Regions from separate parts of the Streptomyces sp. NPDC039430 genome, predicted to be linked through region 2. Evidence: riboswitches for the same ligand, from Rfam matches in the RefSeq annotation. Region 2 holds a riboswitch; each other region holds the start of a gene.
What was found. Region 2 has a riboswitch for cyclic di-AMP ahead of ACZ7LS_RS05700 (C40 family peptidase). Riboswitches for the same ligand answer to the same signal wherever they lie in the genome.
Positions count from the first base shown of each region.

Region 1: another riboswitch for cyclic di-AMP. It lies ahead of ACZ7LS_RS09505 (transglycosylase SLT domain-containing protein); the one in region 2 lies ahead of ACZ7LS_RS05700 (C40 family peptidase).
Region 3: another riboswitch for cyclic di-AMP. It lies ahead of ACZ7LS_RS22440 (M23 family metallopeptidase); the one in region 2 lies ahead of ACZ7LS_RS05700 (C40 family peptidase).
Region 4: another riboswitch for cyclic di-AMP. It lies ahead of ACZ7LS_RS29250 (transglycosylase family protein); the one in region 2 lies ahead of ACZ7LS_RS05700 (C40 family peptidase).

Region 1 covers NZ_JBVKAK010000003.1:58,570-63,427, reverse strand. Annotated here, with positions in the region: gene ACZ7LS_RS09515 (SAM-dependent methyltransferase) at 1-449, shown strand, start outside; gene ACZ7LS_RS09510 (amino acid permease) at 771-2,150, shown strand; gene ACZ7LS_RS09505 (transglycosylase SLT domain-containing protein) at 2,188-2,988, opposite strand; cyclic di-AMP (ydaO/yuaA leader) riboswitch at 2,993-3,147, opposite strand; gene ACZ7LS_RS09500 (hypothetical protein) at 3,884-4,501, opposite strand; gene ACZ7LS_RS09495 (hypothetical protein) at 4,505-4,858, opposite strand, start outside.
Region 2 covers NZ_JBVKAK010000002.1:157,634-162,491, reverse strand. Annotated here, with positions in the region: gene ACZ7LS_RS05710 (M23 family metallopeptidase) at 1-190, shown strand, start outside; gene ACZ7LS_RS05705 (ATP-dependent DNA helicase) at 311-2,845, opposite strand; cyclic di-AMP (ydaO/yuaA leader) riboswitch at 3,122-3,269, shown strand; gene ACZ7LS_RS05700 (C40 family peptidase) at 3,268-4,479, shown strand; gene ACZ7LS_RS05695 (hypothetical protein) at 4,499-4,852, opposite strand.
Region 3 covers NZ_JBVKAK010000009.1:22,312-27,169, reverse strand. Annotated here, with positions in the region: gene ACZ7LS_RS22460 (HAD family hydrolase) at 1-619, opposite strand, end outside; gene ACZ7LS_RS22455 (hypothetical protein) at 685-894, shown strand; tRNA gene ACZ7LS_RS22450 (tRNA-Met) at 956-1,029, shown strand; gene ACZ7LS_RS22445 (PP2C family protein-serine/threonine phosphatase) at 1,441-2,697, shown strand; cyclic di-AMP (ydaO/yuaA leader) riboswitch at 2,995-3,148, shown strand; gene ACZ7LS_RS22440 (M23 family metallopeptidase) at 3,160-4,185, shown strand; gene ACZ7LS_RS22435 (aldo/keto reductase) at 4,387-4,858, shown strand, end outside.
Region 4 covers NZ_JBVKAK010000015.1:53,488-58,345, forward strand. Annotated here, with positions in the region: gene ACZ7LS_RS29240 (cytochrome P450 family protein) at 1-393, shown strand, start outside; gene ACZ7LS_RS29245 (transglycosylase family protein) at 541-1,551, shown strand; cyclic di-AMP (ydaO/yuaA leader) riboswitch at 1,816-1,992, shown strand; gene ACZ7LS_RS29250 (transglycosylase family protein) at 2,002-2,712, shown strand; gene eno (phosphopyruvate hydratase) at 3,134-4,423, shown strand; gene ACZ7LS_RS29260 (FtsB family cell division protein) at 4,548-4,858, shown strand, end outside.

The DNA.
Region 1 (4,858 bases), on a different contig from region 2:
CGGAAGGCGCCACCGACTACATCCAGGCGGATGTCCGCGAGCCGCGGGCGATCCTGGAGCACGCCCAGGGGTTCCTGGATTTCAGCCGCCCGATCGCGCTCTCCCTCATCGCCCTCATGCACTTCATCCCGGAGGACGAGAAGCCGTACGACATCGTCGGCACGCTGGTGGAGGCCCTGCCCAGCGGCAGCTATCTGGTGCTCTCGCACGCCGCGTCCGATCTCTATCCGGAGCTGGTGGAACAGGTGGTCGCGCAGTACAAGCGGGGCGGCATCACGCTGGGCTTCCGTACCCGCGCGGGGGTGGCGCGGTTCTTCGAGGGCATGGACCTCGCGGAGCCGGGACTGGTCACGGCTCCTCACTGGTACAAGGGCACGGCCGCGCCGACGGAAGAGGAGAGCGGCGGGTACGACAGCGGCATCTACGCCGGAGTCGCCCGCGTACGCTGACCTGCCCGTCGGTCCATCGCTCCATCGGTCCATGGCTCCGTCGTCGCGTCGTCGCGTCGTCGCGTCGCTCCGTCGTCGCGTCGGGATCGGCTCGTTTTGCCCGGGAGGGCGTGGTCCGGGGACACTGCGTGGTGCCGCAGATCCCCCCACACCCCGAAGGCAGCCTGACCGCTCATGCACGACCAGACCCCGCCCGACACCTCGGCCCGTACCGACCCGGACCGGACGGCTACGGATTCGGATACGGGCACAGCCACGGCCACGGCCGCGGCGGCCGCTCGGACACCGCTCGCCGGCGGGCTCAAGCAGCGCCATCTGACCATGCTCGGCCTCGGCGGGGTCATCGGCGCCGGGCTCTTCGTCGGCTCGGGGGCCGGGATCGCGATGGCCGGGCCCGGGATCGTCGTCTCGTATCTGATCGCGGGCGCGCTCGCGATGTGTGTGATGCGGATGCTGGGCGAGATGTCGGCCGCGATGCCGTCGTCGGGCTCGTTCTCCGTGTACGCCGAGCGGGCGCTCGGCCGGTGGGCGGGGTTCAGCGCGGGCTGGCTGTACTGGTTCCTGCTGGTCGTCGTCCTCGCGGTGGAGGCGACGGGCGCGGCGCGGATCGCGAACGGCTGGCTGCCCTCGGTGCCGCAGTGGGCGTGGGTGCTGGTCTTCATGGTGTTCTTCACCGGCACGAACCTCGCCGCCGTGAAGAACTTCGGCGAGTTCGAGTTCTGGTTCGCCGCCCTGAAGGTGTTCGCGATCGTCGCGTTCCTGGTGCTCGGACTGCTGGCGGTCTTCGGCCTGCTGCCCGACACCGACCCCGTCGGCTTCACCCACCTCGCGGGACAGGACGGCTTCCTGCCCGGCGGCTGGCAGGGCGTCATCTCCGGTGTGCTCGCCGTCGTCTTCGCCTTCGGCGGCCTGGAGGTGGTCACGATCGCGGCGGCGGAGTCCGACGACCCGGTGCGCTCGGTGTCCCGGGCGGTGCGCAGCGCGGTGTTCCGGATCCTGTTCTTCTACGTCGGTTCGATGCTGGTCATCGTGACGGTGCTGCCCTGGACGGCGCAGCGGGCCGGGCTGAGTCCGTATGTCACCGTCCTCGACGCCATCGGCATCCCGTCCGCCGCGCAGATCATGAACATCGTGGTGTTCGTGGCCCTGCTGTCGGCGCTCAACGCCAACCTCTACGGATCGTCCCGGATGGTCTTCTCGCTGGCCGAACGGGGCGAGGCGCCGCGGTCCCTGCTGACGGTGAGCGGCGGCGGTGTGCCCCGGCGGGCGGTCCTCGCGTCCGTGGCGTTCGGCTTCGTGTCGGTGCTGCTCAATCTCCGCTGGCCCGACTCGGTCTTCCTGTACATGCTCAACGCGGTCGGCGCGGTGCTCCTCTTCGTCTGGGCCTTGATCGCCGTGTCGCAGCTGCGGCTGCGGCGCCGTATCGAGCGGGAGGCACCGGAGCGGCTGGTGCTGAGGATGTGGCTCTTCCCGGGGCTGACATGGGCCACGCTCGCCGCGATGGCGGTCGTCTTCGGTCTGATGCTGACGAATGACGCGGCGCGCCCGCAGCTGCTGTGGTCCCTGGGCGCGGCGGCGCTGGTGCTGGCGGCGGCTGGGGTACGGGAGCTGCGCGCGCGGCGCGCCTGGCCGGGGAGCGGCGGGGACACGGGACACGGGACGGGGACACGCGCGAACGCCGGCAGGCCGGACAGGCCCTGAGGGCTGTCCGGCCTGCCGCGACGGGCGTGAGGGCCTGTCAGTAGGGGCCGTTCACGTTGTCGATCGAGCCGTAGCGGTCGGCCGCGTAGTTGCTCGCGGCGGTGATGTTGGCGACCGGGTCGTAGCTGTCCGTCGACGTACCGGGCACGTGGTAGGCCTGGAACGTCGGGTCGATGACCTGCAGGAGGCCCTTGGACGGGGTGCCGGCGGCGGCGTTCGAGTCCCAGTTGTTGATGGCGGACGGGTTGCCCGAGGACTCGCGCATGATGTTGCGGTAGATGCCGTCGTAGGAGCCGGGGATGCCGTGCTGCGCCATGACGTCCAGCGACTCCCGGATCCAGCCGTCCAGGTCGTCGGTGTACGTCGTCGCGGCCGTCTGGGTGGCGGCGCCCGTATCGGCTGCGGCGCTCGCGTCGGTGGTGGCGCTCTCGTCGGCCGTTGAGTCGGCGGTGGAGTCGGCAGGGGCCTCCGACGCGGAGTCCGCCGCGAGCGTCAGCGTGAGACCGGGGTGGATCAGCGACGGGTTGCCGCCGATGACGTCACGGTTGTCCTCATAGAGCTTCTGCCAGCCGCCGCTGATCGAGTACGTGTCCGCGATCCTGGACAGCGAGTCCCCCCAGACCACGGAGTAGGTCGCCGGGACGTCCGTCTGAACGGCGGCGGCCGGAGCCATGGACACCTTGGCGTCGGCGGTGGCGGCGGTGTGCGCCGGGGCCGCTTCCGCGGTGGTCGCGGCCAGCAGGGGGAAGGCGAGTACGGCACCGCCCGTGCCCGCGGTGACGAGGCCTCTGGCGACGGGGTTGTTCTTGGGACGACGGTGCTTAGCCTTTGAGGCCATGACGAATTCCTCTCCTCCGCCTGCGAGGTGAGCTGTCGGGTTCGAGCTGGAGATGCCCGGCCGCACTGTGAATGCGGCTTCACCCCAAGCCGGCCCGTAGTACGGATCGGCGACTTACCTGGGTCCCCCGCTCCTGCCGTACGTGGGTGGGTGTGGGTTTCCGGACGGCGGCAGGATTCGGCGTTCCATCCGGAGTGACGAGAACGTAAGCGAGGACGCCCGGACGAAACAAGCCCTGAATTCACAACGGAATCCAATTCACGATTCCAACCCGGAAAGATCTCGTTACCCACCCGATACCGGGGCTCTCAACTCGCCTTCTCCGTGGACGAAATGAACGAGGAGGCGGCGCTCGCAACCCGGCACTTACGTGACACACATCACGCCCATGACGGAAATGTCCAGCTCACGGGGGTTCCAAGGGAGTGGAAAGTCACATGAACGCTACATAAATGGACTTCGGGGAGAACGGAGATAAATCGCCCATAAAGGAGCGATCCGGCCTGGTCGGTCCGGCCTCGACAGTCCCACCCATGACTGGAAATTCGGGCGTCCCACCGGGCGCCGAATCGCGCTTGATCACGTAATTCGGAAGCCGCCGGGGACGGCCCCTCGCGGACCCCGGCGGACCCCGGCGGATCCCGGGCGAGCCGCTTCTCACGGCAATTGCACCGCTCAACGCCATTGAATTGGCGGAGCCGTGCGCGTTTCTGACCTTCTGTCGTTTCCGAACACGGTCGTGCCACGCGTCAGTTCCGTGGCAGCCTTTCACCGAAGAGTGGATCGAAATCGGCGACCACCCTTCAGCAAAAGGCAGTTCGCGGCCGAAGGGGGAGCGTGGCCGGTCCCACGCTCCCCCTTCGGCCGCCTGCGCGCACCGCGCGCGCGTCCGGCGCTATATGCCCAACTCGGCGAGCCGGCGCGCCGGTTCGTTGCGCCGCCAGGCGATGACCAGGAAGGCGATCAGCCCGAGGACGGGCAGGGCGCAGACGCTCCAGCTCAGCGACAGGGGCGGGCCCGGCTGGTCGAGGACGGTCAGGTGCTTGAGGGTCCCCGTGCCATGACCCTCGGGGCCGTCGATGGCGAAGGTGAGCGCCACGTCGCCCGGGTCGGGGAAGGACTTGATGTCCAGACCCCAGACATCGAGTTTGCGGGGGTGGCGTGCCAGCGGCGTGACGCGGTCATCGGAGTCGAGGCCGGTGGCGTCACGGGTGAGCGTGCCGGATTTGCCCGCTATCCCCCCTTCGGGGGCGAAGGTGAAGTCCAGCGACTGCATGGCACGCAGCGGCCAGGTGGAGAACCCGACGGTCAGGCTGTACGGGCCCGCCTGTACGCGTTCCGTGTGCACGATCCCGACCGGCTCGTAGGCGGCGGCAGGCGCGGCCGACGCGAAGAGCAGGGCCGCCACCGCGGACAGCGCGAGGACCAGGGAGCGTACGCGGCGGGCCGGGGGCCGGCGAGCGGTGGTGCGTGAGGACGGCGCCGGGGCGGGGCCGGTGAGAGGGCTGTGCACGGATCAGTTGCCTTCCGGGCTGGAGGTCGGGGTATTGGCGCGCAGGATGACGGCGAAGCGCGCGCCGAGGAAGCCGGCGAGGGCGCCGAAGGCCAGGCCCACGACGGCGGCGGTCAGCAGACCGGCGGCGTCGGGAGTGCCGGAATCACCGAGCAGGGACTTCTGGAGGAGCACCGAGACGCTGATCACCAGTCCGCCGGACGCGCCCAGGAGCTGGGGCAGCCACCGATTCGACCAGCCACGCGTCGAGCCCAGCCACAGCAGTGTTTCGATGACCGCCGCCGCCAGGAGCATGAACATGGGGATGCTCGCGGGCAGTTCCGGGGCCTTGTCGCCGAGGTTGTCGCGCAGCGGCAG
Region 2 (4,858 bases):
GACCTGGTACTGCCACCTCAGCACCACGAAGATCCGTTCCGGTTCGGTCAAGGCCGGTGACGTGATCGCGTATTCGGGGAACTCGGGCAACTCCACGGGACCGCACCTGCACTTCGAGGTACGGCCCGGCGGCGGCGCCGCGATCGACCCGCTGGCCTGGCTCCGCAGCCACGGCGTCGACCCGACGTAACCCGACGTCAGGGGCGCCCCGCGGCGACCGCGCCCGCCCCGCCTCCGAACCGGCGTCGGACGTCCGGCGTAACGAGCCCCCCTCCGGGGCCCGTTACGTCGTCCCGTCCTCTTACCGCCCTTACAGCTTCTCGACCGGCGCGTAGCGCAGCAGCAGCCGCTTGGGCTTCGTGTCGCCGAAGTCGACCGTCGCCTGTGTGTCCGCGCCCGTACCCGTCACCGCCATGACCGTGCCGAGGCCGAACTGGTCGTGCGTGACGCGGTCCCCGACCGCCAGCGCGATCACCGGCTTGTCGGTGGTGCGCCGCGTCGCGAAACCCGAAGGCCCGCCGCCCGACCTCGACCGCGCGGAGGACGAGGACAGCGAGGACGCGATCCCGGACGTCGGCCCCGCGGGGATCTGCGCGCCGGTCCGCTTCCACTCCAGGTGGTGTCCGGGGATCTCCTCCAGGAACCGCGACGGCGGGTTGTACGAGGGCTGGCCCCACGCGCTCCGCATCGACGACCGGGTCAGATAGAGGCGCTCGCGGGCGCGCGTGATGCCCACGTACGCCAGCCGCCGCTCCTCCTCCAGTTCCTTCGTCTGGCCGAGGGCGCGCATGTGCGGGAAGACGCCGTCCTCCATGCCCGACAGGAACACGACGGGGAATTCGAGGCCCTTGGCGGTGTGCAGCGTCATCAGCGTGATGACACCGGAGCCGTCCTCGTCCTCGTCGGGGATCTGGTCGGAGTCGGCGACGAGCGCCACCTTCTCCAGGAATTCGGCGAGCGTGCCGGTCGTGGCGGCCGTACCGGCCGCGGGCGCGCCTTCGGCAGCAGCCCCGCCGTCCCCGCCGTCCCCGCCATCGCCCGCTGCCTCCGCGGCGGCCTGGCCGCGCTCCTGCTCGAACTCCAGCGCCACCGCGGCCAGTTCCTGGAGGTTCTCGATCCGCGTCTCGTCCTGCGGGTCGGTCGAGGCCTGCAACTCCGCCAGATAGCCGGTCCGTTCGAGCACGGCCTCCAGGACCGTCGCGGGCCCGGCGCCGGACTCGACGACCGTACGCAGCTCCTCCATCAGCGTGTTGAACCGCTTGACGGCGTTGGCCGACCGGGCGGCCATGCCGTACGCCTCGTCCACCCGCCGCAGCGCCTGCGGGAAGGTGATCCTCTCGCGCAGCGCGAGCGCGTCGATCATCGCCTCCGCGCGGTCCCCGATGCCGCGCTTGGGCACGTTCAGGATCCGGCGCAGCGGGACGTTGTCCTCCGGGTTGGCCAGGACGCGCAGATAGGCCAGCACGTCGCGGACCTCCTTGCGCTCGTAGAAGCGCACTCCGCCGACGACCTTGTAGGGCAGGCCGACCCGGATGAAGATCTCCTCGAAGACACGGGACTGCGCGTTCGTACGGTAGAAGACCGCGACATCGCCCGCCTTGGCCTCGCCCGCGTCCGTCAGCCGGTCGATCTCGTCGGCGACGAACTGCGCCTCGTCGTGCTCCGTGTCCGCGACGTAGCCGGTGATCTGGGCGCCCGCGCCGGCCTTCGTCCACAGATTCTTCGGCCGGCGGCTCTCGTTCCGCTCGATGACCGCGTTGGCGGCGCTGAGGATCGTCTGCGTGGAGCGGTAGTTCTGCTCCAGCAGAATGGTCGTCGCGTCCGGGTAGTCCTCCTCGAACTGGAGGATGTTGCGGATCGTGGCGCCCCGGAAGGCGTAGATCGACTGGTCGGCGTCACCGACGACACACAGCTCGGCCGGGTCGTTCTCCTCGCCCGAGGGGCCCACCAGCTCGCGTACGAGCGTGTACTGAGCGTGGTTGGTGTCCTGGTACTCGTCCACCAGGACATGCCGGAAGCGCCGACGGTAGTGCTCGGCGACATCGGGGAACGCCTGGAGCAGATGGACGGTGGTCATGATGATGTCGTCGAAGTCCAGCGCGTTGGCCTCGCGCAGCCGCGACTGGTACATCCGGTACGCCTCGACGAGCGTCTTCTCGAAGCCGTCGGCGGCCTGGCCGGCGAACGTCTCCTCGTCGATCAGCTCGTTCTTCAGATTCGAGATCTTGGCGCTGAAGGACTTGGGCGGGTACCGCTTGGGGTCGAGGTCCAGATCGCGGCAGACCAGGGCCATCAGGCGCTTCGAGTCGGCGGCGTCGTAGATGGAGAACGACGAGGTGAAGCCGAGCCTCTTCGACTCGCGCCGCAGGATCCGTACGCAGGCGCTGTGGAACGTCATGACCCACATGGCGTTGGCGCGCGGGCCGACGAGCTGGCCGACCCGTTCCTTCATCTCGCCCGCGGCCTTGTTGGTGAACGTGATCGCCAGTATCTGACCGGGGTGGACGCTGCGGGTGCCCAGCAGATACGCGATCCGGTGGGTCAGCACCCTGGTCTTGCCCGACCCGGCCCCGGCCACGATGAGCAGGGGCGAGCCGGTGTGCACGACGGCCGCGCGCTGCTCCTCGTTCAGCCCTTCGAGCAGCGCGGCGGGGTCCACGACCGTACGCGGCGCGCCGTCGCGGTGGTACTGGTCCCGCGCCGGGGGCGCGTCGTAGGCACCCTGGAAGAGGTCGTCGGGCACCTGCTCCGGTGCGTGCCCGGCGTCGTCCTCGGGCGGCGGAGGATGCTCGTCGCCGGAGGGCTGGAGGTCTGCCAGGAAACTGTCGTCAAAGAGGCTGCTCATCGCTTTCCGAGTCTAGGCCGCCCCACTGACACCCCGCGCCCGCCTTCGGAATTCCCCGCCCTGGTCGTCATCACCACAGGCGGCTCCCCGCTCACCCATCGTGACGAACGGACCCCACCAGCCGGTTTCACTCATCGCACCCGCAAATAGTCACGAAAATGTATCGGGCATATCGGCCATCGACCTTCACACCAGCACCACACTTTGGCTAGCGTGCTCGATCAGGCAGCCCGTACCCCCAACGGCGACCCACGCCAAGCGGGCGGCCCACGTCGAATTCGGACTTTCCTGAAGGAAGTTCGGAACCGGGGACCCACAGTGCACAACCGGGGTGAATCGGGCCTTTCACTCAAGGCCCGTAGGGCAGCCTTCCGTTCCGCCCGAACCCGACAGCTAACCCGGTAGGCGGTCCACGGAAGGAGATGCCGACCTTGGCGTCGCATCGCAAGCCGCGCAGCCTCAGCGGCGTACGTACCGCTTCTCCCGCCGTCGGGATCACGACAGCCGCGCTCGCCTCGGTCACGTTGCTCTCGGCGCAGAGCGCGAGCGCCGCGCCCGTCGAGCCGAAGCCGTCCATGGAGGAGGTACAGAAGAAGGTCGACGATCTGTACCGCCAGGCCGGCAGTGAGACGCAGAAGTACAACCGGGCGAAAGAAGCCACGCAGAAGCAGAAGCGCGCGGTTGACCGGGTGCTCGACGAGGTCGCCAAGCGCGCGGACAAACTGAACGAGGCCCGGCGTACGCTCGGCTCGTTCGCGGCCGCGCAGTACCGGGAAGGCGCGATCACCCCGACCGCCGCCCTGCTGTTCGCGGACAGCCCGCAGTCGTTCTTCGAGCAGAAGCAGGTGACGGACCGGCTGACGGAGCGTCAGCGCGGCGTCCTCACCGACTACCAGACGCAGCAGGCCGACGCGGCGAAGCAGCGGCAGCGGGCGTCGAAGGACCTGGAGTCGCTCACCGCCTCGCAGGCCGCGCTGCGTACGAGCAAGCAGAACGTGCAGCAGAAGCTCGGCGCGGCGCGTGCGCTGCTGTCGAAGCTGACCACGGAGGAGAAGGCGCGGCTGGCCGCGCTGGAGCGCAAGAAGGAAGAGGAGGCCCGCCGCACGGCGGAGGCACGGGCGAAGCAGGAGGCCCGCGCGAAGGCGGAGGCCGAGCGCAAGCGTGAGGAGCGGCAGGCCCAGGCCCCGTCGGCCGGTACGGGCTCGGGCACCGGCTCAGGCACGGGTACGGGTACGGGCGGTACCGGCACAGGGACCGGCACCGGAGCCTCGGACGGCAGCTATGCCACCAAGGCCGCCAAGGTCCTCTCCTTCGCCCGCGCCCAGAAGGGCAAGCCGTACGTCTGGGGCGCCACGGGCCCCAGCTCGTACGACTGCTCCGGCCTCACCCAGGCCGCCTGGAAGGAGGCGGGCGTGGAGCTGCCGCGCACCACCTGGGACCAGGTGAAGGCCGGCGCGCGCGTCGCGACCGAGGATCTGCTCCCGGGTGACCTGGTCTTCTTCTACGACGACATCAGCCACGTCGGCATCTACATAGGCGACGGCATGATGATCCACGCCCCCAAGCCGGGCGCGAACGTCCGCGAGGAGTCGATCTACTACATGCCGATCTACGGAAGCGTCCGCCCCGCCTGACAGCGGCCCCGGGGCCCTGTCAGGTCCAGAGCGTGGCGATGAAGATGTTGGCCATCGCCAGCCCGCCGACCGCGCCGAACAGCGGCTTCGGGGCGGTCTCGTCGTCGCGCTTCACGTACACCACGGCGAGGATCACGACCAGCACCGCGAGCTTGATGCCGACCTTGATGTTGTTCACCGTCTGATCGTCGGCCTGGTTGAGGCCCACCAGCGCCACGCCCGTGATGAGCATCGTCAGCGCGCCGTGCAGCATCGCCTTGTTGAAGCGGGCCGTCCCCGTGCTCATCGACTTCATCTGCGTGAGGAAGCCGCCGAGCAGCGAGGCTATGCCGATGATGTGAAGCGCGACGAAGACATTGATGAGTACGTCCATGCCCGG
Region 3 (4,858 bases), on a different contig from region 2:
CCAGCTGCGTCAGGTTGTCGATCCGCCAGTCCGCCGCCTCGATCACCTCCGGATCGTCCGCCCACAGATAGCCCCACGGGCCGCGTCGCAGATGGGCGGCGCGCAGGCCCGCCTCCCTGGCCGGGAACAGGTCGTACGCGGGGTGGTCGCCCACGTACACCGTCCTGTCGGGCGCCGCGCCGGACACCTCGATGACATGCGCGAAGAACTCCGGCGAGGGCTTCTCCACGCCCCACTCGCCCGAGGTGGCGACGAGATCGACGGGCAGATCGAGGCCGCGCAGCAGCTCTCCGGTCCTGACGGTCTGGTTGCCCGCGAGGACGACACGGACGCCGAGGGCCCGGAGGCTCGCCAGGGCGGGCCGTACATCGGGATAGAGATCGGATTCGTCGAGATGGTCGCCGCGGCCGGCGGCCTCCCTGGCGCGGTACGCCTCGCCGACGTCCATGCCGGGCTTGATGAGGCGGAGGGCGTCGGTGTGGTCCCGGTTCTGGACGGTCGCGGCGCCGACGAGCGCGGAGATGGTGTGCCGGGGAATGCCCAGCCAGTCGGCCCAGGACGCCCAGTAGCGGTCGTCGCGGACGAGGGTCTCGCCGACGTCGAACACGATGGTTTCAATCACCGGTGTAAGCGTAGGGGGACACGCTCTGCCGATTGTCAGTGGCTGGCCGTAGCCTTGGTCCTATGTTCGCTTCCTCGTCCACTTCTTCCCCCGCTTCCGGTGACGGCGACTCGTTACGCGCTGTCAGGTCTGCCGCTGTCGTCAACGCGGAGATCCGTGCCCTGTGGGCGCGCGCCGGTGGCGCGCTGCCGCCCGCCGAGCAGGAGCGCTACCAGCGGCTTCTGGTGGAGTGGGCCGCCGCGGTCCGTGCCGATGTCGTCGAGGCCGCCTAGCCCGTCCGTGCGCCGAGTGGTGATGATCTTGCTCCGGATGGCGTAGAGTTGCATTCAACGGCGCGGGGTGGAGCAGCTCGGTAGCTCGCTGGGCTCATAACCCAGAGGTCGCAGGTTCAAATCCTGTCCCCGCTACTGGAAGAAAACGAAGGCCCGGATTCCTGGTGAATCCGGGCCTTCGTCGTGTCCACCCGGGCCCGGACCGGCCGCCGGTACGGGTACGAGCGGACCGGCTGCCGGTCCGCTCGCTCCGGGCCCGGATTCCGTCGTGGCCTCGATGACGCGCGCTCCCCGTCGACCATGACAAGTACGGTGAAGGTACGGCTGTGCTCGTGCGGGACGCCATGAGGGTGTACGCCGGGCGCCAGCCGACCGACTGATCGGGGCCGTCGGCCGATCGGTGCGCCGGAGCACCGGCCGGGCCGGCGGGGCCGCTCGCCGTAGCCCACTCGGCCGACGGCGAGTCGCCACCCGGGATGGCAGCGGCCAGCCTGATGGAGCGCGGCACCGTCCGCAGCAGTCGGCGGACCGGGCAGGAGACCACTGGTGTGGAGACTGAGGAAGCTCGGAAAGGGCACGGGCGGCACAGGCCGGCGGGCGGCTGAGGACGCCGGTATCTGGGCAGGTCGCGGAACGGGTTTCTGGACGGCCGGTGACAACGTCCGCGGCGGCGGCCGGTATCCCGCGGGACGCGGCCGTACCGGACGCAGGCTGGTACGGGTGCTGCCCGTGCTGGTGATCGTCGCCGGGGTGATCTTCGACCTCGTGACCCCGACGCGCGTCACCGCGTCCCCCCTCTTCGCCGCGGCTCCGCTGGTCGCCGCCCCGTTCTATCCGATGGCAGGCACGCTCGTCATCGCCCTCACCTCGCTGGTCGCCGAGGTGGTGCTGCACATCCACGCGGACACCCAGTTCCAGGTGGAGTCGATCAGCGAGGTGCTGACGGTGCTGGTCGTGTCCCTGCTGGCGCTGTACATCAACGGTGTCGTACGGCGCAGCGGTGAGCGGCTGGCCTCCGCCCGCATCATCGCCGAGACCGCCCAGCGCGCGGTGCTGCCCAGACCCGCCGAACGGATCGGGGGGCTGCGGATCGCCGCGCGGTACGAGGCGGCGCAGGAGGGCGCGTTCATCGGCGGGGACCTCTTCGCCGTACAGGACACGCCGTACGGGGTGCGGCTGGTGGTCGGGGATGTACGGGGGAAGGGTCTTGACGCGGTCGAAGCGGTGGCGGTGGTCATCGGGTCCTTCCGGGAGGCCGCCGAGCAGGAGAGTTCGCTGGAGGCGGTCGCGCAGCGGCTGGAGCGGGCTCTCCGGCGGGAGGGGACACGGCAGGACGCGCTCGATATCTTCGAGGGGTTCACGACGGCCGTACTGGCCGAGATCCCGCACGACGAGGGTGTGGTGCGGCTGGTCAACCGCGGCCACCCCGAGCCGCTGCTGGTGTGCGGCGACGGCGAGGTGCGGATGCTCGTCGCGACCGACCCCGCGCTGCCGCTCGGGATGAGCGAACTGGGTATGTGGCCGGACCGCGCCGAGCAGGCCGCGTATCCGGAAGGCGCGACGCTGCTCTTCTATACGGACGGGCTGACCGAGGCGCGTGATGCCCACGGGGTTTTCTACGTCCCGCGCGAACGGCTCGACGGCCGGGTCTTCCAGGGGCCCGACGAGATGCTCCAGGCGCTCATCGACGATGTGCGGCGGCACACGGGCGGCGGGAGCCAGGACGACATGGCGCTGCTGGCGGTCAGCCGGCCCTCGGAGGGTGAGCCGGAGCGGCGCAGGACCATGCCCTTGGTGCCGTGAGACGGCCGGAGCCATCAGCCGGCGTCGTCAGCCGGATCGCCGGACGGATGCGTCCGGCCGGACCCCTCGCCACCGTCCGTAGTCGAGAGGTATCCCTCCGCATAACATTTGACACACCGTCAGAAATGCGAGCCGCCCTGATGGGCCGTCAACTCGCCCGATTCCGTTCCCTTCCGTCCCGGTACGTCCGATGCGAAGTCGTTAACGATCACCCGGAACAGCTTGGAATAAGGCCCGGGTCTCTATTAACGTTCGATAACGCAGCGCGGTCGTCCCAGCCGTCGTAAGAGATGGCACCGTGCGCACGCGCCGAATCCCGCAAGGGAACCGGGGAACCACCAATTGGGGTGAATCGGGTGTTTTCTGTCGCCTTGTGCGGCAGGAGCGCTCGTAGGAGACCTTCCTGCTCCGAACCCGTCAGCTAACCCGGTAGGCGAGAAGGAAGGAAAGGAGTACGCCTCAGTGGCGTCCAACAAGCCTGCCCCCGAAGCCCTCTTCGAAACGCGCTCCCACGGCGACGAGCCGGACAGGGCATGGGGGGAATGGAATCCCACCGAGGAGTCCATACGGCCCGTACGCGGCCGGCATCGCGTCGCCAAGCAGCGCGGACTGGCCCGTAGCTCCACCGTCCTCGGCGTGGGCGTCATCGCCGCCGTCGGCGCGGGCGGCATCGCCACCGCGCAGGACAAGCCCGCGGTCTCCATATCCCTGCCCGACGCGATCGCGGACAATCTTCCGGACGCCAAGTCTCTGCCGGGAATGGGCTCGCTCGCCTCGGACGACTCCGAGTCCGAGGTGCTCGCCGCCCCGCTCACCACCGCCGGGCTCACGGCCTCGGACACCGAACAGGGCGCCACCGACGCGGGAGAGGCGCTGCGCGCCCGTATCCTCCAGCAGGCCGAGGCGCAGCAGACCGGGGCCGACGCGGCGCAGAAGGCGGCCGCGGAGTCGGCGGCGGCCGAGAAGGCCGCGGCCGAGGCCAAGAAGCAGCAGTCCGAGGCCGAGAAGAAGATCGAAGAGGCGAAGAAGAAGGCCGAGGCCGAGGCCAGGGCCAAGGCGGAGAAGGCGCGGCTGGCCAAGCTGGCCGCCAGCTACGCGATCCCCACCTCCTCGTACACGATCACCTCGACCTACGGTCAGGCCGGCTCGCTGTGGTCCTCCGGCCAGCACACCGGCCTGGACTTCGCCGCGCCGACGGGCACCCCGCTCAAGGCCGTGCACAGCGGCACCGTCAAGTCGGCCGGCTGGTCGGGCTCGTACGGATACCGCACGGTCCTGGAGCTCGATGACGGCACGGAGATCTGGTACGCCCACCAGTCCTCGATCAGCGTGAGCGCCGGGCAGAAGGTCAGCACCGGCGAGGTCATCGGCAGGGTCGGCGCGACCGGCAACGTGACCGGCGCCCATCTGCACCTCGAAGTCCACACGGCGGGCGGCTCGGGCATCGACCCGATGAGCTGGCTGCGCGGCAAGGGCCTCAACCCGTAGACCTCGTCTCCACGGACCTTCCCCCGCGAGCCTGTGGGCCCGCGAGCCTGTGGGCTCGTGGGCCCGTTGGGTTCGCGAGCCCGTTGGGTTCGTGGGGCCGCGGTTTCGTGGGGCCGCGAGTTCGGCGGACATTCCCCCATACGGTCCCTATCGGGGCGTGGAGCGGAATAGGGCGGACCCCTTCGGGAGTTGCAGCCGCCTATGACCGCTCTGCGCCCACTGGGCTCTTCCGATCTGCACGTCTTCCCGCTCGCCCTCGGCGGCAATGTCTTCGGCTGGACCGCCGACGAGACGGCCTCCTTCGCCGTCCTCGACGCGTACGCCGCCGCAGGCGGGAACTTCATCGACACCGCCGACCTGTACTCCGCCTGGGTGCCGGGCCACAAGGGCGGTGAATCCGAGACCGTCATCGGCAACTGGATCGCCTCGCGCGGCAATCGCTCCGAGGTGCTGGTCGCGACCAAGGTCGGCGGGCACCCGCAGTACAAGGGGCTCCGGGCCGCCACCATCAAGGCCGGCGTCGAGGAGTCCCTGCGTCGGCTCCGTACGGACTACATCGACCTCTACTACACGCACTTCGACGACCCCGAGGTCCCGGTCGAGGAGATCGTCACCGCCCTCGACCAGCTGGTGACGGCGGGCAAGGTCCGCGCGCTCGGCGCCTCCAACATCA
Region 4 (4,858 bases), on a different contig from region 2:
GAGGAACTGCTCCGCTACGACGGCCCCGTGGAGCTGGCGACCTGGCGCTTCGCGACCGAGCCGCTGACGCTCGGCGGACAGCGGATCGCGGCGGGCGATCCGGTGCTCGTCGTCCTCGCCGCCGCCGACCGCGACCCCGAGCGCTTCACGGATCCGGACACCCTCGACCTCTCCCGGCGTGACAATCAGCACCTGGGCTACGGACACGGCATCCACTACTGCCTCGGCGCGCCGCTCGCCCGAGTGGAGGGGCAGACCGCGCTCGCCACCCTGCTGACCCGGCTGCCCGATGTGCGGCTTGCGGGAGATCCTGCCGATTTGCGGTGGCGCGGAGGGCTCATCATGCGTGGATTGCGCACGCTTCCGGTGCAGTTCACGCCATTGTCCGGCTGAAAGTTTACTGACGACCCGTCAAGACTGTGACTTTCACGTGATCTCCGCTGCATCGACTTGTGACAGCAGTTCGAGTACCGCTACGTTCTCGAAAACTCAGCCGCCACACGCAGTAGTCGAAACATCAGTCACACGGAAGGCAATCGCATGCGCTCCGGGAACGGCCGACACCGTCGACCTCGCCAGGCCCCCGCTCTGATCGTCGCGGCAGGGGTGACCGGCTCCGCGATCGCCATTCCGCTGCTCGGTGCCACCAGCGCCGGCGCGGCGGACGCCTCCACCTGGGACCGCGTCGCCGAGTGCGAGAGCGGCGGCATGTGGAGCGCCGACCTCCGCAACGGCTACTACGGCGGACTCCAGATCTCCCAGGAGACCTGGGACGACTTCGGCGGCGCGGAGTACGCGGCCAGTGCCGACCTCGCCAGCAGATCGCAGCAGATCGCGATAGCCGAGAAGATCCTCGACGCGCAGGGCCCGAAGGCATGGGCCAGCTGCGCCGCGATCTCCGGGCTGACGGCGGGCAGCGCCGCGCCGGGCGTGGACCCCGGTGCGGCGCCCGAGGCGGAACGGGAGACGGCGCCCGCGTCGTCCGGGACCCCCAAGCCCTCCGGCACGTCAGGGAAGACCGGGACGTCAGGGAAGACCGGGACGTCCGAGCCGTCCGAGCCGTCCGGATCCTCCGACGCGTCGGACAAGGCCGGGGGCTCCCCGTCGGATGCCTCCCCGGGCACGTCCTCGTCCACCCCGGACGCGACCGCCCCTGACGGCACGACGCCCGCCCCCTCCGAGTCCTCCGGCGCCTCAGGCGCCGCCCGTGACGCGGAGGCAGGGGGCAGCGCCAACGGCAAGCACCGTGGCGACGCCTCTCCGGAGGACTCCGTACCGGGCAATTCGGGTGAAGAGCGCGAATCCGGCCGTCATGCCTCGCGAGGTGACGGATCGGCACGTCACGCGGGCGGCGCGGCGGACGGAACGGACGGCGCGGACGCGGTGGATGGTCAGTACACCGTCCGCGCCGGCGACTGCCTCTGGCTCATCGCCGACGAGCGCGAGGTGCCCGGCGGATGGTCCGCGCTCTACGAGGCGAACAAGGACACCGTCGGCGCCGACCCCGACTTGATCCTTCCTGGCCAGACCCTTGATCTGGGCGTGAAGTAGAGGCAGTTAGAGACTCTATGTCCGCTTCTGTGAAAGTGAGACAAGGGTCTCTTCGCCGCAACTGGGGCCAATTGCTCAACGGGTCGCGCCGTTTCGTCTCCCACCTGCGCAAATGAGGTCGCCCCAGGGGGAGGTAAGGGCGATTTTTCCTTGATGTGCTTCTTTGAACAACGGGCAGACCTGTGATTACGGTCTGAACCGCTCGCACCGCGGGCCCCGTCGACCGTCACGCCGAATCCTGCCGTCGGTCGGGGGGAGTAACCGACGCGTCATGCGCCGTAGGCAGGAGCGGGGGACCCAAAGGTTCGCGCCGGGCTCCGGCCGTCGAGAGACGGCCGAGGACCGGCTTGGGGTGAAGCCTTGTGCGCCAGAGCACAAGGCCGGGCAACTCACTTGGCCCGAACCCGACAGCTGACCTCGTAGGCGTCGGTGAGGAGATGTTCCATGCTGCTGCGTTCCAGCAAGGCCAAGCACCGCCGCCCGTCGAAGGCCGCCCGCTACGCCACGCTCGCCGGCGTCACCGGTGCCGCCGTCGCCGCCCCGCTGCTCGGCGCGACCTCGGCCACCGCCGCGACCGCCTCCGAGTGGGACAAGGTCGCGCAGTGCGAGTCCGGGGGCAACTGGTCCATCAACACCGAGAACGGCTTCTACGGCGGCCTCCAGTTCACGCCGTCCACCTGGGCGGCCTACGGCGGTACCGCGTACGCCGCCCGCGCCGACCTGGCCAGCAAGTCCCAGCAGATAGCCGTCGCCGAGAAGGTCCTCGCCGGCCAGGGCAAGGGCGCGTGGCCGAACTGCGGCGTGGGCCTGTCCAGCGCCGCGTACGACGGTGGCTCGGCCGACCGGAGCACCCAGCAGCAGTCGCAGCCCAAGCAGCGGTCGCAGCAGCAGACCCAGCCGAAGCAGCAGTCGCAGCCGCAGCAGCGGGAGAGCGCGGAGACCACGCGCGGTGCCGCCCAGCCCGCCTCGCGCGGCGAGAGCCGTCCCACCACGATCAAGAAGGGCGACGGCGAGTACAAGGTCGAGTCCGGCGACACCCTCTCCAAGATCGCCAAGGCGGAGAAGGTCAAGGGTGGCTGGAAGAAGCTGTTCGACCTGAACAAGGACATCGTCAGCGACGCCGACGTGATCTACCCGGGCCAGCAGCTCCACCTGAGCTGACCCCACCGGGGCCTCCCACCGGGGCCTCCCCCCCCGGGGGCCCACTCGGGGATCCCGGGGTCGGCCCCCGGGATGGTCCCGGGGTCGGCCCCCGGGACCCACCAGGGAACCCGGGGATGTCCCGAGGCCGGCCCCGGGAACCAGGGAACCCGCGCCCCCGCGAAGGGCCCCTGGCCCCACCCGAGACCACCCCGGCCGGGCGCGTAATCCCCCGTACGCGCCGGGCCGGGGTTTCGGCTGTGGCCCGCCCGCGGGCGGGCCACGGCTCCCGCCGGCTCCCGCGGTGCGGGAATCGGGCCTCATTTCGTCTTAGGTTCGTCTTAGGTGGCGGGCACCGGCCGACCGATGACCCCGCGCCGGATAGTCTCGTGTCGCAAGGCCAATGAGACCCTGCACTCCAAGCGTCACATCCCAGAAGGAGATGCTCGTGCCGTCCATCGACGTCGTCGTAGCCCGGGAAATCCTCGACTCCCGAGGCAACCCCACGGTCGAGGTCGAGGTCGGCCTCGACGACGGCAGCACGGGTCGTGCTGCTGTCCCCTCCGGTGCCTCCACCGGTGCGTTCGAGGCCCTTGAGCTCCGCGACGGTGACCAGAACCGCTACCAGGGCAAGGGTGTCGAGAAGGCCGTCCTCGCCGTCATCGAGCAGATCGGCCCGGAGCTGGTCGGGTACGACGCCACCGAGCAGCGCCTGATCGACCAGGCGATGTTCGACCTGGACGCCACCCCGGACAAGTCGTCGCTCGGCGCCAACGCCATCCTCGGCGTCTCCCTCGCCGTCGCGCACGCCGCCTCCGAGGCCTCGGACCTCCCGCTCTTCCGCTACCTCGGCGGCCCGAACGCGCACCTGCTGCCCGTTCCGATGATGAACATCCTGAACGGCGGCTCGCACGCCGACTCCAATGTCGACATCCAGGAATTCATGATCGCCCCGATCGGCGCGGAGTCCTTCTCCGAGGCCCTGCGCTGGGGTGCCGAGGTCTACCACACGCTCAAGAAGGTCCTGAAGCAGAAGGGCCTCTCCACCGGCCTCGGCGACGAGGGCGGCTTCGCGCCGAACCTGGAGTCGAACCGCGCCGCGCTCGACCTCATCCTCGAAGCGATCAAGGAGGCCGGTTACGTCCCCGGCCGCGACATCGCGCTCGCGCTCGACGTCGCCGCGTCCGAGTTCTACAAGGACGGCTCGTACGAGTTCGAGGGCAAGTCCCGCTCGGCCGCCGAGCTGACCGAGTACTACGAGGAGCTCGTCGCCGCGTACCCGCTCGTCTCCATCGAGGACCCGCTCTTCGAGGACGACTGGGCCGGCTGGAAGGTCCTCACGGACAAGCTCGGCTCCAAGGTCCAGATCGTCGGCGACGACCTGTTCGTCACCAACCCGGAGCGCCTCGCCCGCGGCATCGAGGAGGGCTCGGCCAACGCCCTGCTCGTCAAGGTCAACCAGATCGGTTCGCTGACCGAGACCCTGGACGCCGTCGAGCTGGCCCAGCGCAACGGCTTCAAGTGCATGATGTCCCACCGCTCCGGTGAGACCGAGGACGTCACCATCGCCGACCTCGCCGTCGCCACCAACTGCGGCCAGATCAAGACCGGCGCCCCGGCCCGCTCCGAGCGCGTCGCCAAGTACAACCAGCTGCTGCGCATCGAGGAGATCCTCGACGACGCGGCGGTGTACGCGGGCCGCAGCGCGTTCCCGCGGTTCCGTTCCGCCTGATCCTGTTCCTCTGGATATGAGGGCGAGGGGCGGCTCCGCCCGTCGTCCGTACGTCCCCGGTCGCGGTCCCGTACCGTGTCCGGGGACGTACGTACAACAGGGGACGTAACAGGGGAGGCGAGCCATGGCCGGGAACCGGGACCGGTTCTCCACCGCGACCAGGCTGCGACTGCTCGGCGAGCAGACGGCCGCCCGGGTCTACCGCTCGCAGAACCGCAGGCAGGACCGCCGCTCCCGGCTCACCGGCCGGGCCGCCTTCCTCGCCCTGGTCGTGTGCACACTGGTGGTGGCGCTCGCGTATCCGATGCGGCAGTACGTGTCGCAGCGGAACGAGATCGCCGACCAGGAGCGGCTGGCCCGCGAGGCGAAGCAGCGGGTCGAGGAGCTGCGCGACGAGAAGGCGCGGCTCCAGGACGACGCGTATATCCAGCGGCT